DNA from 2 places in the Heyndrickxia sp. NPDC080065 genome. Region 1 is predicted to be linked to the other one. Evidence: riboswitches for the same ligand, from Rfam matches in the RefSeq annotation. Region 1 holds a riboswitch; the other holds the start of a gene.

Evidence for each region. Region 1 has a riboswitch for cyclic di-GMP ahead of ACQKP0_RS07565 (anti-repressor SinI family protein). Riboswitches for the same ligand answer to the same signal wherever they lie in the genome.
Region 2: linked by a shared signal. The riboswitch ahead of ACQKP0_RS20605 (hypothetical protein) and the one ahead of ACQKP0_RS07565 (anti-repressor SinI family protein) in region 1 are both predicted to bind cyclic di-GMP.

What each region holds. Positions count from the first base shown of each region.
Region 1 is NZ_JBNNWS010000005.1:182,525-186,165, reverse strand. Features, by position in the region: gene ACQKP0_RS07580 (TVP38/TMEM64 family protein) at 1-204, shown strand, start outside; gene ACQKP0_RS07575 (DUF5658 family protein) at 222-428, shown strand; gene ACQKP0_RS07570 (helix-turn-helix domain-containing protein) at 557-886, opposite strand; gene ACQKP0_RS07565 (anti-repressor SinI family protein) at 1,085-1,210, opposite strand; cyclic di-GMP riboswitch class I at 1,239-1,322, opposite strand; gene ACQKP0_RS07560 (aldo/keto reductase) at 1,806-2,720, opposite strand; gene mciZ (Z-ring formation inhibitor MciZ) at 2,791-2,919, opposite strand; gene ACQKP0_RS07550 (NUDIX hydrolase) at 3,077-3,625, shown strand; gene ACQKP0_RS07545 (endonuclease Q family protein) at 3,627-3,641, shown strand, end outside.
Region 2 is NZ_JBNNWS010000019.1:29,677-33,317, reverse strand. Features, by position in the region: gene ACQKP0_RS20615 (hypothetical protein) at 1-278, shown strand, start outside; gene flaG (flagellar protein FlaG) at 401-760, opposite strand; gene ACQKP0_RS20605 (hypothetical protein) at 931-1,275, opposite strand; cyclic di-GMP riboswitch class I at 1,481-1,564, opposite strand; gene ACQKP0_RS20600 (flagellar protein FliT) at 1,790-2,137, opposite strand; gene fliS (flagellar export chaperone FliS) at 2,137-2,541, opposite strand; gene fliD (flagellar filament capping protein FliD) at 2,566-3,641, opposite strand, start outside.

The DNA.
Region 1 (3,641 bases):
TTATGTGGAGTCAGTATGGTTAGATGGTATATATTCTTTATTGCTACAATTGTAGGTAAAATTCCGGGAGTAATGATTTTCACATTTGCAGGTAGTTTATTTGAGGATAATAAACTCCTTTCTTTTTCTATTTATGGAGCCTATATCCTAATCATTACAATATTGATCACCATTCGCTTAAAAAAGAAAAACATCCAAATGTGAAATGGGGGAACTAAGAATTGACTTTTGCCTTTCACCTTTTGGCATTATTAAACGTTTTTGATGCTTTTATTTCATTCATTGGATTAAGAAGCGGATGGATAGAAGAAGCAAATCCACTAATGAGATATTTTTATAATATCCACCCAATATTATTTTTAGGAATAAAAATATCTTTTTCCCTCTTTAATATATATACTTATCTATACTCGAAAAATTCAAAGTAGAAAAATGATAAAGCAGACTACATTAATAGCAATATGGATCTATTTATTAGTTTTTCTATTACATATACATTGGATTCTAGCAATATAAATGAAAAAGCGTCTTTGATGAAGTATCATCATAAACGCTTTTATTGTTTGTTTAATTTCCACTTATTAAATTCCAAAAATTCGCGAAACTCTTCTTTTGAAACGCCAGAATTCATCGCTTCTTTAACAAGATTTTCCCACTCTGAGTCAAGTTCAACTGCATCGTTTTCATCTATTTCGTCATGTAAAAGTGAGTTAACTGAAACATTTAAAACCGCTGCAATTTTTTCAAGAAATTGAACAGAAGGATTGGATTGTAAATTTCGCTCAATCGAGCTTAAATATGATTTTGCTACTCCAGCTCTATCTGCAAGTTCTGATAAAGATAATTGCTTTTGTAGACGAAAGTTTTTTATACGCTGGCCAATCATATATTTTTTCACCTTCCTTCGTATTATTATAACATATAACGAAGGATTTTTTTCATATATAGAACAAAAAATAATTGTAATAAAAATGAAATGATAGTTGCTATACTTATTGGTTAATAGCAAATTTGTAAAATAGTATGTATATTATTAAGAAAATTGGGGAATTATAAAAAATTTTTATTTACAATATTTTTGTTCCTATTTTATTTTCTGAAAAAAATCTTTAATTTCTTGAACACTTATGCCCATATCTAAAGCGGCTAGAATTAAGTCAACCCAATCTTGATCCAAATTTTTTTCATTGACAGTGAATTGATTTTCCATGTTTACCTCCTAAAATACAGATGGTATTCCAGGTAGTCCAGCTATCATAGTCGTAAACCTTAGACCTGAGACTTTGCGTCCCTATTTTTCAATAGGTTTGCCCTTATCTGTAAATAATGATACTTTTGATATACTAATTGTCTAACTCTTACAATGAGTATATAAGATTCAAAAGTACTAGGCTCGTATAATTTGTCGATGTCGATAAATGATAGAAAGAACCCAAATAAAAGTAGGAATATATATATATAACAGTATTTACCACTGATTTTGTCGGTATATATCGATTTTTTCATTGTTTTATAGGCAAATCAAAACATTATGGTCTGAAAATAAATTAGGAAATAAGGAGTATTTGTAGAAAAAGAGATGAAAATGTTGAAAAGTTTTTAAGATTATTCTGATAATTTATGATTTTAGTCTTTTGATATAAGGTTTTGTTAATGGTTATAGTTGAAAAAACCAGCTTTATTGTATGTGTAAAGCGATTTCTATAAGTAATAAAACATGCTGAACGCATACCCTACAGGTAGTATTAGAAACTACAATATTGTTTAACAAAGCATAGATAAAAAACACAAGAAACCTGTGTTTTTTATCTATGCTCAATATAGTATGTTTGCTTCGTGAGTGCTAACAGAATATTACGTTCTTCCTCCGATAATGGATTGGCGCGGACAGCATTTGCATTTTCTTTAACTTGATTTACAGAACTTGCACCTGCAATAACCGAAGCAACGGATTCATGGCTTAGATTATATTGGATTGCAAATTCAGTCATTGTACGATTATTCTTTAATAGCTTTGATTGAATATTTTTGACTAATTCATTTAACTCTTCAAAAGTATAATCCATATAGCCCTTGTTCATAGCTTTCTCAAGTATTTTACCGCTAAGAATACCTTTGGCTAATGGTCCTCTTGTTACAGCACTAATGCTATTTTCTTTTAATAGAGGAAGAACGTTTTCCTCTGCACGACGGTCCAATAAGCTATATTGGAGCATAACACTAATAATATTGGATTTTTGAATGTATTCACGAATTACATTGGGACGGATTGAAGAAATTCCATAGTATCTGATTAGGCCTTCATTCTTTAATTCTTCGAAAGCTTCGATTGTTTCATCAATAGTATCTTGGATAGTTCCACCGTGTAATTGATATAAATCAATATAATCGGTTTGCAGGCGATGAAGGCTATCTTTTACCGCTTCTTTTATATAAGTTTTCGAAGGATCCCAATTCCAGCTTGTTTTTTCACTATTCCAACGATTACCTACCTTACTCGCAATAATCACTTGATCACGCACAGACTTTAAAGATTTTCCAACTATTTCTTCATTTACTCCAAAATCATATAGATCGGCTGTATCAAAATAATTAATTCCTTCTGCAAGTGCAGCTTTAATTATCTCCTTCGCCTTTATTTCGTCGGTACCGAGTGACATACACCCAAGACCTAATTTAGAAACGAATAAATCTGAGGTTCCTAATTGATTTTTTTTCATAAAGATTTCGACCTTTCATTATATGATATTTCTAATTTTAACGGAAATATTCAGTCAAATCTACCATTTGCTATTGGTCTGTTCCTTTAATCCAATCATTAACATATTTATATTTTTTCGAATAGAATTTAAGCGTTTCTCTAATTTCCCAGGCTTTTCCGCATAAAATCATTCCTTTTTGATGAATATAAATTTTCATTCTCATCATCTCCTAAATTAATTTCGGAGCTAGTCCGAATTTTGCACAGTCGTCTCCGCTTTTCTTTGTCTAGCTACGGCTCCTAGCCTCCGCTTTTCTATTTGTGTTAAAATGTATGAATAATGCCTAAGAATAGAACTCGAAGGAGCAAAAATAGATGCATAAATTTACTGAAAAAACATTAAGTACTGAAAAAATTTTTGATGGTAAAGTGATTCGATTACAAGTGGATGATGTGGAATTACCGGATGGGAAAACATCAAAGAGGGAGATTGTGAAGCATCCAGGAGCTGTGGCTGTTTTGGCTTTAACTTCTGAAAACAAAATCATTTTGGTTGAACAATACCGAAAGCCAATGGATCGTGCCCTTGTTGAAATTCCTGCTGGAAAATTAGAGCCAGGAGAAGAACCGGAATTAACGGCAAGGAGAGAGTTAGAGGAAGAAACAGGCTATGATTGTGAAGGCTTAGAGCATATCATCTCTTTCTACACTTCACCAGGGTTTGCTGATGAGCTTATCCATCTCTATTTAGCTAAAGGGATAAAAAAGAAAGAAAACCCGAAAAGTGCAGATGAAGACGAGTTTGTTGAATTATTAGAGGTTACAATAGAAGAAGCTATCCAATTAGTTAAGGAACAGAAAATTTATGATGCAAAAACGGCATATGCCATTCAATATTTACAATTAAAAGAGGCGCAAAAATAACATGAAAAACTACTTT
Region 2 (3,641 bases), on a different contig from region 1:
GGAGTGTCCGTGAACCGATAACTCTCGACGAAACAAGACAATTTGGATTTGGCCGACCGTTTGGATTCGGAAGACCATTCGGCTTTGGCAGGCCATTCGGTTTTGGAAGACCATTTGGCTTTGGTAGGCCATTCGGTTTTGGAAGACCATTCTTTGGAGGTCCTTTCTTTGGAGGATTTCTGGGAGGCTTAGCGACATCCGCATTATTAGCACCTGGATTTTATGGTGGATATCCTTACCCTTATCCTTACTATGGGTATCCTTACCCATATTATTAATTTTAAATAGCAAAAAAAGAGGTATTCGCTATTGGAATACCTCTTTTAATAATTTTTAGAGTGACGAATTAGAAACATAATATGTTTTAAGAAAGCCTTATCATTTCTTTAAATAATAAATTTTAAATCTTTCTGTCAACCATAACTCCTAGAAATTCAGTCATTGCTGCATACATATCAAGCATTTTTTTTGAAGGAATTTCTTTGACCACTTCTTGTGTTATATCGTCAATGACAGTTACGTAATACTCATTTAATTTATCATGAAACTCGAATTTTAAATGGGTATTTGATGCAGAAACGAAATCATTCATACTGTCTACGATTTTTTCTAACTTATCTTTTGATACCGTTTCTCTAATAGTATTTTGTTGTTGCTGTGATTGAAACGATTCTGTTGTATTCATACCGTTAGTTTCTCTACGAACCGAGTTAGTAATAGTTGATACGGGCTGCACTTGTCCTCCAAGGTGCTTAATCATCAGTAAATCTCCCTTCCTTATATTAACTATTCTTTATATCGGTAGGGAGATTTGAAATCTTTAAAGAATTTTACAACTATTATGTTCCCCTAGCTGTCATGTTTAGGTGCGAAAAATCATATGAGGTATTTGGAAAATATCTAATAAAGGAGATAATAAGAAGCCTTATATCAGCAGTCGTAGTTATTATTGCTCAATATTCCTATTAGTATATATTTTATATAAGAAGAGATTTCTGATTTTCTACCAAGTATCAATTGTAGCATATGTATTAGTTCAACTACTTCATTTCTTTTTAAGTTAATCAAGAGTAACTCCACAATTTGTTCCTTTTTCAATTCAAGTTTTTCGTTGTTGTTAATCTCTATGTTTACATATTTTAAAGGTTGTAAACTTTGATTCAATATTCTCTTTACCTGATTTTGACTCAAACGTATTTTTGAATAGACTTCCGAATATTCTTCCCATGAATGAGACTCATTGTTTATTTGTGAAATATTAGACTCAATAACCATTTTATACTCCTCCATATCCTCATTTATTTATAATCTATTTATTGGATTGAAACGCAAATGTTTGATGTCTACTCTTCACAAATGTGTAAAGAATCACCGATATAAAGTATTAACCGACACAATGAAACTAACAAGTTTCTTCCCAGTAGCAATAAAAAAACTGCACTAAATAAAATAGGGCAGCTAGGAATATACGTAATATACATTCGGTAACCCAGCCATCATAGTCAAAGACTTTAGATCTGAAGCTTTGCGTCTCTACCTTTCGATAGATTTGCCATTTCGTGTTGTTATAGGTATTTTGTCATCAATCTATTTTACCAAAGTAAAGCAGAAAATCAATATATTAAAGTATGAAAGATTTGTGGCAATTATCATTGGAGGAAAGATGAGATTGGGAGATATGATTATCATATGTTGGTATGCGATCTGATTTATATATTCGTCTTCTTTTAAGTCTAATCTAGAATTCATTTAAATTATACGAAAAATACCACCTGGTAGGTGGTATTTTCTATTTTCTTTTATCGTAAAAATATCCATCATTTTGAAGATTAGAATAAGGGTTTGCATATTGATTTAGTGACTTTTTCTTTTGATTGAGTCCGTTCATATCCTTTTGAATTTCTTGTTTTAAATTCATTAACAGCACATCTAATTGCTTACCAAGTAAGACTAAGCGATCACCCAAAAGCTGTTCTTCTTCCGAAAAAGGAGGTTTGATGTATTCTAACAGTTTCTCTCTTCTTTCGAGAAAATTTTCAACTTTTTCAATGGTAACATCACGCTCTTCTTCATTAGTTGCTTGTAATACTTCAATCATTTCTTCGGTTAGTTTAAAGCATTCTTGAATCGGTGTCATTATGCTTGTCCACCTTGAGTACCATATTGCTGCTTTCGATTCAATTGAATCACTTGCTTCCATGTATCACGAAATTCCGTAACAAATCCTTCTACCTCTTCAAGGATAGCAATGTCATTATTAATATTTGCCTGGATTAATTGACGGTGGATATAATCGTATAATGACATCATATTTTTAGAAACTTCTTGATCCATATTTAAGGTAACCATTAGTTCCTGAATGATATTTTGAGCTTTTAGGATATTTTGATTTTTTTCCTCAATATTCTTTTGCTTAATGGCTGTTTTCGCGAGATGTGTGAATTTCAAACAACCGTTGTAAAGCATTAATGTTAATTCCCCTGGTGAAGCAGTCGTTACAGAGTTATTTTGATATGTTTGATATGGATTACTCATTGCCATTTTGACCACTCCTTTCTTGTCAAATTATTGGCCGCTACTAAATTGTTGTAATAAATAGTTCATTTGGTTATTCGATTTTTGAATCGCTTGTTCCATCGCTGTAAACTGACGATAATAGCGGTCTTCAATTTGCTTTAAACGTGCCGTAAAGGAAGTAATCTTCTTGTCGACATCATCAAGATTTTTTCCAATTGTAAACTGTTGGTTTGTAGAATAAGCTTTCCCTGCACGGTCATTTAATTTATTGATCGTTGTAGAAACATCATCATATAATCGTTGAATGATCCCTTTTGAATCAGTTGAATCTCCTGTTCCTCTAAATAAATTTTCCACCGATGTCGGATCATTTTCTATTGCTTTTTTCAAAGCTGCTTCATCAATCTCAAGCTTACCACCCTCAAGATAGTTTGAAGTTGTTTTGATTCCGATTGCAGCCAATTGCTTATAAGCAGAAGCAACATCAGCATTGTTAACGGGCTGATACATAGACATCCTCATTTGTGAAAGAACACTTGAAAGGATCGGATCCCCTTTTAAGAGTCCACTTCTTGCTTTTTCCTCCCACAGCTCTTGCTGCTTATCTGAAAGCTGTTCACGTTGATCATCAGTTAACGGTGTGTATGTTCTGTATCGATCTTCAGTAATTTTTTTATTAATTGTATCTATTAATTTATTGTATTCATCTACGAATGCTTTGATATTATCGAAGACTTTGGATGAGTCATTTTTTATTGTAACACTCTCGGCTGTCTCAAAGGTCTTTTTCAGTGTAAAGGTAACACCGTTCATTTCGAACGTGTTAGATGTACGTTCAGTTTGGAGACCGTTGATTTCGAAAATTGCGTTTTCACCGCCGGTTTCTTTAGCTCCCTCGAATTTTAAAACTTTATTTATGAAGTCACCAGAAGTAAAAATTTCTTGGTCGCTTTCTGTGTAATTGGGATTTTCCGCAAGGTTCCCATCGCTATCAACAATATATTTAGAATTTCCATGAAAATTTCCAGTTTCTGTTCTTGTTAAAGTCATTTGATCGGTATGAGAATCATAAAACATCGTTACTCCCACATTGGAATTGTTGACTTTTGACATAACTTTATTTA